Regions from separate parts of the Exiguobacterium sp. s102 genome, predicted to be linked through region 2. Evidence: riboswitches for the same ligand, from Rfam matches in the RefSeq annotation. Region 2 holds a riboswitch; the other holds the start of a gene.

Region 1 (4,422 bases), on a different contig from region 2:
AGTTCTTCTCCGCCGTTCGCTTCGATGACACGTCCTGACGCGATGTTGTCTGCACTGCACGTAATCAAGACCGATTCTAGTCCACGTTCTTTTGCGACTTCAAGTGCTTGACGCAGACCTTCCGTCGCGTAACCGCGCTTCCGGGCGCTCGGCCGAATCCCGTATCCGATATGACCCCCGATTTGTTTTAAACCATCGTTTAAGTCATGACGGAAGTTCACAGCACCGACGATTTGTTTCCCGTCGTAAAACCAATAGGTCGAGTGCGTCACCCAGTTCTCTGGAGCCGTCAATGCCTCTTGTTCCTGCTCCTCTAAAAAGTCAGCGAGGGGTAAAAACGTTTTGCTGACGACACTCGGGACAATCGGTTCCCCGGATTGTTCCCATTCTGCCAAAAAGTCTAAATACTCCGTTTCGAGATGGACGGACGGTTTTACTAACGTAATCATTTGTGATTTCGTACCTCCTCTTCAATGAGTCGATCGAGCCACTCGTCGACGTGTTGGAATAAATAGCCGGCTTTTTTCGCTGCTGACGTATCCATGTAGAAATCACGTTCTGGCGCCAGTGGTGATTCATCGTCGCCCGTCGTCGCGAACGTTGATTCCGTTCCTGCGACACGGTCAATCTTATCCATCAAATCTTGAATCGATAACACCCCGTCACTCGCTGCATTGATTGGTCCTGTCATCGTCGAACGACCACACCATTCAAGGAACGAGGCCGCTTCATAGCTTGAGATATATCCCATTTTCGCATAGAGGTTTTCAGCCACCACAGGAGTCCCTGCGAGCGCACGTTTCACATGGAAGACGAGACGTTCCGTGTAATCATCCGGTCCTAAGACGACCGGGAAGCGAACGGCGATAACAGGAAATGTCGCCCGTTGAAAGAAATAACTTTCTGCTTGGCGCTTTCCTTCCCCGTAATCATGTTCCTGTTCCAAGTCATATTTCCCGAGAAACGGATTGAAATCCCGCTCTGAAAGATTTGCTCCTCCCCCGTCATAGACGGACATCGTCGACGTTAAGATGTAGCGTCCGACCTTTCCTTCGAATGCATCGACGGCAAGTTTTGCTTGATATGGATTAAAACAAATATTGTCGTAGATGATATCCCAGTTTTGACTCCCTAAATCTTTCATCGTACTGCTTGACGTCCGGTCCCCTTTAAAGAATGTCAAGCCCTTCGCGACAGGTGGCGTATGTTCCCCCCGTGTGACGAGCGTCACATCATCGCCGGCGTCAGCGAGTCGTAATGCCAGGCGTCTTCCAAAATAACGTGTCCCACCAAAAATCAACACTTTTCGCATCGATAGTCCTCCTTAATGATGACGTACTCATTCCGTTGCCCTACTGTCTTCTCTACCCGATTCTTAAAATCCTGTATCTCACGAAAAAACAAAAAAACGCGGACTCTGAGGTCCACGTTGTGAGTTAGCAACCACCGGGTGTCCCGGCGTTCGTCGCTGTTCTGAATGATGTCCCGCAGCCGCATGTCGCGATTGCATTCGGATTCGTGATTGTGAATCCGCCACCAAGCATCGATTGTTTATAGTCAATTTCTAATCCTTTGACGACCGGATAGTCTTTTTCATTGACGATGACATTGACGCCATGTTGCTCAAATGTCAGGTCCGTCTCCTTTTGGCTATCGAAACCCATTCCGTAGGAGAGACCACTGCATCCGCCACCTTGAACGAGCATGCGGAGATTTCTTTCATCGTCCGGCGCTTGTTGCATCATCTCTTTGACTTGAAGAGCAGCTGCTTCTGTTAATTGGATCATGTAATCACCTTCCCTTTTTCTATAGTATACGCAACTTTACGTAGATTCGAAACCTAGTTGCTTGAAACTATCTTGAATTCGTTGTATAAATGAATTGTATCAAAAAAATTAAATCGTTCCATCTTCAGGGCAGGGTGAAATTCCCGACCGGCGGTAAACAGACTTTTGTCTGAAGCCCGCGAGCGAATAGGGCGCTATTTGCTGATTCTGTGTGACTCAGGAGCCGACAGTATAGTCTGGATGGGAGAAGATGGCGGCATGTATATAGACTTATTCCGATTTTGCACATTTCGGATAGGCTTATTTTATTGCGGACTTCTCCCCTGTTGAATCTTATTCAACGGGGGTTTATTTTGGACGCAGTCATGCCAATACTTCATCGAGAGGAACGAAAAAAAGGAGATTTTACTCGTATGAAACGCACTCAAAAAATGGTCACACTCTCAATGTTAGGTTCAATTTCATTTGTTCTTATGTTACTCAACTTCCCACTACCCTTTTTACCGAACTATTTAAAAATCGACTTCAGTGATGTCCCGGCGTTGATTGCTGCTATCATGTTCTCACCGGTAGCGGGTGTAATCGTCGAAGCATTGAAGAACGTTCTCTATTATATTTTCCGCGGAAGCGGTGTTCCGGTCGGCGAACTTGCAAACTTTGCAGCGGGTGTTGCTTTCATTCTTCCTGTCAGCTGGTTCTACCATAAAAAGAAATCAACGCAAGGTCTTGCAACCGGCTTAGTCGCAGGAACCATTACCATGGCACTTGGACTTGCGATTCTCAACTATGTTTTGATCCTCCCGGCATATGCTTGGTTCTTCGGGATGGACTACATGCTTGATCCGGCTGTCAAATGGACAACGATCATCGCTGGTATCTTGCCGTTCAACATCATCAAGGCCCTCTTCATCTCAGCACTCTTCATTCCGCTGTTCTTAAAATTAAAACCTTGGATCAACCGTCGTCAACAAGCTGCATAAGTCCTAGGCGCGCCCGCCGACCGACAAAATCCCCCACTTCATTTGAGGTGGGGGATTTTTTTAGAGTTCATTTTCTTCGATTTTAGCGTAGATGTTTTCTAACAGTTCTTCCGGTGTCTCTCCGATGACGGTCTGGCCGTCAACAAGACAAAAATGGTCAAGCGAGCAGATGCCGCAGTAGCCAAGACAACCATACTCGACGACATCGACATTCGGGTCGCGTTCGAGTTGTGACATGACGACTTGGGTCCCTGCCGCTAAGTTACTGATACAAAATTCAATAATGGGATTCACTTTTTTTCCTCCTTTAAGCAGGAATTTACCTTCCTCTTGTCGTATTATACAAGGTCAGACTGATTTAGGGGAACTAAGGGGGATTTTAAGTTATGAAGCAACTAGTCGTTTTAGGTGGCGGATATGGCGGAATGCGAATTTGTGAACGCTTCAAGGATGAAGAGGTCGCCGTGACGCTTGTCGATCGATTGCCGTATCACGCACTAAAGACCGAGTATTACGCTCTTGCAGCAGGTACATTATCCGATCGTGATGTCCGGATTGAATTTCCGGAGGGGAAACATCTCACATATAAATATGGGCATGTCGTTAACATCTCGCCAGAGACGAATTCTGTGTTCTTGCAAGACGGGACAGAACTTTTTTATGACGATCTCATCATCGCATTAGGTTGCGAAGATAAATACCATAACATACCGGGTGCTCAAGAGTTTACTTATAGCATTCAGACACTCGAAGAGTCACGCAAAACGCATCAAGCGATTTGTGGACTGTCGCCCGGCGCGACGGTCTCGATTGTCGGTGCCGGTCTCTCGGGTGTTGAACTGGCAAGTGAACTCCACGAAAGTCGCAAGGACTTGAAGATTCGTTTATTCGATCGTGGTCCATCTGTCCTATCGTTCTTATCTGATAAAGTATCCTCTTACGTTCAGGAATGGTTCGAGGAGCATGACGTCGATGTCATCAACAATTCGAACGTCACCCTCGTCACAGCAGATGATGTCCGCAACGGTGAGGACGTCTATCCGACGAACTTAACGATTTGGACAGCCGGAACGCAACCCGTCAAAGTTGTCCGTGACCTCGGATTTGAAGCAGATAGCGGCGGACGGATTAAACTAGCGGAGCATCATCACGTTCCGGAATACGATAACTTGTTCGTCATCGGTGATTGCGCGAGCCTCCCGTATGCACCAAGCGGACAGCTCGCAGAGCATCAAGCGGATCAAGTCGTTGATGTCCTTGAAGCGAAATGGGCCGGAAAAAAACTTCCGAAATTACCGGAAATCAAATTACGCGGCATGCTCGGGTCACTCGGAAAATCAGATGGATTCGGAATCGTCATGGGTAAACAGGCCCTGACGGGAAAAGTGCCACGCCTTCTAAAATCAGGTGTCTTATGGAAACATAAAAAGATTAAATAAACGCAAAATCCCCAAAGTCCATTTAGGCGCTTTGGGGATTTTAGGCTGTATACACCACTTATGTAGAGTAAAGAGGCTTACATGCCTCTGCTTTCTCCTCACCTTTTCTTACACCGGCCTAAAAAGCTTTTCATTTCGTTGACTCCTGCGGGAAAAAGCGCGTTTTTTCGCGCTGCCGAGAGGCAGGCAAGACCCTGCTCGTTGTCCGCCAGGATC
Region 2 (4,422 bases):
AAAGGTAATCCGAACTTTCAGGCGGGACGACATGGTCTTCGGCAGAATATAAAATAAGTGTTGGAATCTCGATGGCTGGTAAGAGTGGACGTGTCTGGTCAATCAAGGTCAAAAGTTCCGATGCGCAGACGACAGGGACCTGGTCATAGATGATTTCAAACGCTTCACGTTTAATGTCTGGGGTACTTTCTTTTAAGTAGCGTGGACAGTCTTCAAAAGATAATGCTTCATAGGCAGGAATCGCTAACGCTGCATTGATCGTAATCAATCCGTCAGCAGGTAATCCTTCCGCGACGAGTGCAAGGGCAAGTGTCGCACCCATCGATTGTCCGGCGATGAAAATGGACGAACAATGATTGGTTAAGACGTCGAACCCTTGGCGGAGGCTTTGTTTCCAATCTTCAGCAGTCGACGCTTCGAAATCACGGATGCTCGTCCCGTGTCCGTCGAGACGCGGGGCATACACGGTAAACCCTTGGGCGGCAAACTGCTCTCCGACAGTACGGACGCTTTGAGGGGTTGCGTTAAAACCGTGAGACAGTAAAATACCGATTGGACCTCGTTCAATCAAAAAAGCTTCTGCGCCAAACAGGACGGGTGATGATGAATTCATAAAGGGTTCCTCCTTCTATTAAAAAACTCGTAGTGCTTTAGGCGCACTACGAGATTCTCGTAAGTATCATCCAAAGCATCGGCTTTGCTGGTCGGAGCACCTTGCATGTTGCAGGTTGCCGTGGGTTCGTAGAGCCAGATCTCTCGCCCACTCTTGATATATCGTATAGGAATTGTCGGAATAATCATTGTGAAGAGGATAGCATTGATTGAAATACGTTGTCAAGACGTCAAAAAGAAGTCGAAATTGATAAACTGGGTAATTTGGTTTAATTTTGAAAATATGGTTGACTTGAGAAAGGAATCCCCGTAGTGTAAGCATTAGATTCACGACATAAGAACGACTTGAAACATCACACATATGAACTTCATACCGTAGCACTTATCGAGAGAGGTGGAGGGACTGGCCCTACGAAACCTCGGCAACAGACTTCTTACGTCGTACTGTGCCAATTCCGTCAGACGTTTGTCTGAAAGATGAGCGGAGCGGATTCTGCCTTAGTGCAGATGGAAGGATCCTTTTCTTTTAAGAGAAGGGTCCTTTTTTTGATGTTTTCCTAAAAAAAGAGAATGAAATACAATTCATTTTGTATTTTAGAATGACCTGTGCTAGTCTTGAGCTGTATAACTCAATAACCAGTTCTTCGGGGTAGGGTGAAAATCCCAACCGGCGGTGATGCGATTGATAAATCGATGAGCCCGCGACCTGCAGTGTACGCACTGTGGCTGACTTGGTGAGACTCCAGGGCCGACGGTAAAGTCCGGATGGGAGAAGGACGAAACAATGCGCTTGCTGCCATTTTCTGAAAAAATGTTTTCAGGGAAAGGTCTGTTTCTGTATGTGTAAAAACAGAAACGCGAGACGCTTATTTCGTCAATCCTTCAATCACGACGCCCCTTTTACAGGAGGCGTCTTTTTTATTGAAAGGAGCGGAAAAAATGGAAACATTCATGAGTTATGCGATGCAACTAGCACACATGTTAAACGGTCAAACGAGCCCGAATCCGAGTGTCGGCTGCGTCATCGTCAAACAGGGGCGGATTGTTGGTTTTGGGGCCCACCGTTATGCGGGAGGACCCCATGCCGAAGTCGAAGCGCTCCTCATGGCAGGTGAAGCAGCACGCGGAGCCGATCTCTACGTGACACTCGAACCGTGCAATCATCACGGCAAAACACCGCCGTGTACGGAAGCGATTCTAAAAGCCGGCATTGCGCGCGTCTTTGTCGCGACAAAGGACCGCCACGCGCTCGTCGCAGGAAGCGGTATCACACGTCTCCGTCAGGCGGGGATTGACGTCGAAGTCGGTCTACTAAAAGACGAGGCAGTGGCACTGTATGAACCATTTTGGACGGCGATTGAACGAAAACGTCCGCATGTCACAGTGAAAGTCGCCCAAACGATGAACGGGACGATTGCGACGGGTGAACAACGCTTTATCACTTCGGAAGCGGCACGTGCTGACGGACGGCAGTTACGCGGGATACACGACGCGATTCTCGTCGGAAGCGACACGGTGATCATCGATGACCCGGCACTGACGTTGCGCAGTTCGACCGGCATCGAACCGGTCCGTGTCATTGTCGATCGCCGCGGGCGCCTGACTGAAACATTCCAAGTCTTAAACGATGGCTTGAATCCGACGTACTGGCTGACGGAACAGCCACGTACGATAGAGCGCGAGAACGTGACGGTTTTCGTCGGGGCGTATGCGACACCGGACCAAATCCTCGAACTTTTATATGAACAAGGTATTCGCAGTCTGTTGATTGAAGGCGGTCCCACGATTCAATCCGCATTTTTAGAAGCGGATCTCGTGGATACGATCGAACTCTATCAGGCACCGTCCCTCTTCAGTAGGACCAAGTCTCTGACGACGGAACAGGACATCGAAGACCGTTTTGATTTAGTGAAAATGAACCAAATCGGACAAGACGTCCATCTCCAGTATGTACGAAAGGAGAGGATGACATGTTTACCGGATTGATTGAAGAACTTGGCACAATAAAACGGAAAGTCCCCCGTCCGAACGGGCTGGCGCTCGAAATTGAAGCGACAGCAGTGCTTGACGGAACAAAGATTGGCGACAGCATTGCCGTTGATGGGATTTGTTTGACGGTGACGGCGATGACGAAGAGCGGATTCACGGCCGATGCCGTCCATGAGACGATCCGAGCGACGTCGCTGCAGACGTTACGGGTCGGAGCAGCCGTTCAACTCGAACGCGCGATGCCGGCGAATGGACGGTTCGGCGGTCACTTCGTCAGCGGTCATATCGACGGAACGGCTCGGTTTCTCAGCCGGCGACCGGACGGTGAAGCGATGGAATACCGTTTTGAGGCAGGCGACTGGAGCAAGTACTGTATTCCGAAAGGATCGATTGCGATTAATGGGACGAGCCTGACACTGCAACATGTCGGAAACGACGCGGTGACGATTTCATTGATTCCCCATTCACGCCAAGTCACGACGTTCGATCGCTTGCAGACGGGTGCCCTCGTCAATATCGAATGTGACTTGATGGCGAAACATCTCTATCACTTTACGCAGAAGGATGCGAAGACGGACTGGTCGGCATTTTTAGGAGGCGAAGCATGATGAACGGATTTGATTCGATTGAAGAAGCAGTGGATGACTTAAAACGCGGACGACCGATCATCGTCTGTGACGATGAAAACCGTGAGAACGAAGGGGATCTCGTGTTACTTGCGGAACACGCGACCCCCGAGATGATTAACTTCATGATCACTTACGGCAAAGGACTCGTCTGTGTCCCGGTCAGTCCGGATATCGCAACACGACTCGAACTCCGGCCGATGACAGATGTCAACACGGATCCGCAGGGAACGGCTTTTACGATCAGCATTGATCATGAAGATGCGAAAACCGGCATCAGTGCAGCGGAACGGGCAATGACGATTCAGCGGATGTTGACGGATGGTCCAAAGCAGTTCAAGCGTCCCGGACACATCTTTCCGTTGATCGCAAACGAAGGCGGCGTTCGCGTCCGGCGTGGTCATACGGAAGCAGGGATTGATTTGGCACGGCTCGCGGGAAGCGCCGAAGCGGCCGTCATCTGTGAAATCATTTTAGACGACGGGACGATGGCACGGGTTGATGATTTAGTGACGTATAAAGCAGAACATGATTTAAAAATGATTACGATCGATGCTCTCGTCCGCTATCTCGAGCGCTCTGTCCGCCGTGAAGCGGAAGTCTTGTTACCGACGACGCACGGGGCGTTTCGGATGCTTGGTTATACGACACCTGACGCCAAGGAACATGTCACGGTGCTATCAGGTGAAGCAGAAGACGGGATGCTCGTCCGGGTTCATTCCGAATGTCTGACGGGTGACGTCTTCGGATCAAAACGGTGTGACTGCGGTCCGCAACTCGACGCGGCGCTCGACCGGATTGAACAGGAAGGTGGTGCTGTCCTCTACTTGCGTCAAGAAGGGCGGGGGATTGGTCTGATGGCGAAGCTGAAAGCCTATGAGCTCCAAGAACAAGGACTCGATACGGTCGAGGCGAACCATGCGCTCGGATTTGCAGCCGACTTACGCGACTACGCCGTCGCAGCAGCGATGCTTCAGGATCTCGGTGTCACGAAAATCCGTTTGATGACGAATAACCCGGATAAACAGCAAGCGCTCGAAACGTACGGCATCACTGTGCTTGAGCGGGTTCCGCATGAAGTACCGGCAAGTTTAGAAAACCACCAGTATCTCAAAACCAAACAGACGAAGCTCGGGCATCTGCTCGATCTCGAAGGAGGAAATTAAGATGGTATACGAAGGATTTTTAACGGGCG

Evidence for each region. Region 2 has a riboswitch for FMN ahead of ribD (bifunctional diaminohydroxyphosphoribosylaminopyrimidine deaminase/5-amino-6-(5-phosphoribosylamino)uracil reductase RibD). Riboswitches for the same ligand answer to the same signal wherever they lie in the genome.
Region 1: linked by a shared signal. The riboswitch ahead of KNQ02_RS01600 (ECF transporter S component) and the one ahead of ribD (bifunctional diaminohydroxyphosphoribosylaminopyrimidine deaminase/5-amino-6-(5-phosphoribosylamino)uracil reductase RibD) in region 2 are both predicted to bind FMN.

The regions. Positions count from the first base shown of each region.
Region 1 covers NZ_JACSML010000001.1:329,830-334,251, reverse strand. Annotated here, with positions in the region: gene KNQ02_RS01615 (GNAT family N-acetyltransferase) at 1-449, opposite strand, end outside; gene KNQ02_RS01610 (NAD-dependent epimerase/dehydratase family protein) at 446-1,312, opposite strand; gene KNQ02_RS01605 (HesB/IscA family protein) at 1,437-1,787, opposite strand; FMN riboswitch at 1,904-2,043, shown strand; gene KNQ02_RS01600 (ECF transporter S component) at 2,201-2,767, shown strand; gene KNQ02_RS01595 (YuzB family protein) at 2,828-3,061, opposite strand; gene KNQ02_RS01590 (NAD(P)/FAD-dependent oxidoreductase) at 3,154-4,206, shown strand.
Region 2 covers NZ_JACSML010000007.1:59,945-64,366, reverse strand. Annotated here, with positions in the region: gene KNQ02_RS13905 (alpha/beta hydrolase) at 1-613, opposite strand, end outside; SAM riboswitch class I at 674-776, opposite strand; SAM riboswitch class I at 992-1,096, shown strand; FMN riboswitch at 1,249-1,393, shown strand; gene ribD (bifunctional diaminohydroxyphosphoribosylaminopyrimidine deaminase/5-amino-6-(5-phosphoribosylamino)uracil reductase RibD) at 1,552-2,598, shown strand; gene ribE (riboflavin synthase) at 2,583-3,209, shown strand; gene ribA (GTP cyclohydrolase II) at 3,209-4,393, shown strand; gene ribH (6,7-dimethyl-8-ribityllumazine synthase) at 4,395-4,422, shown strand, end outside.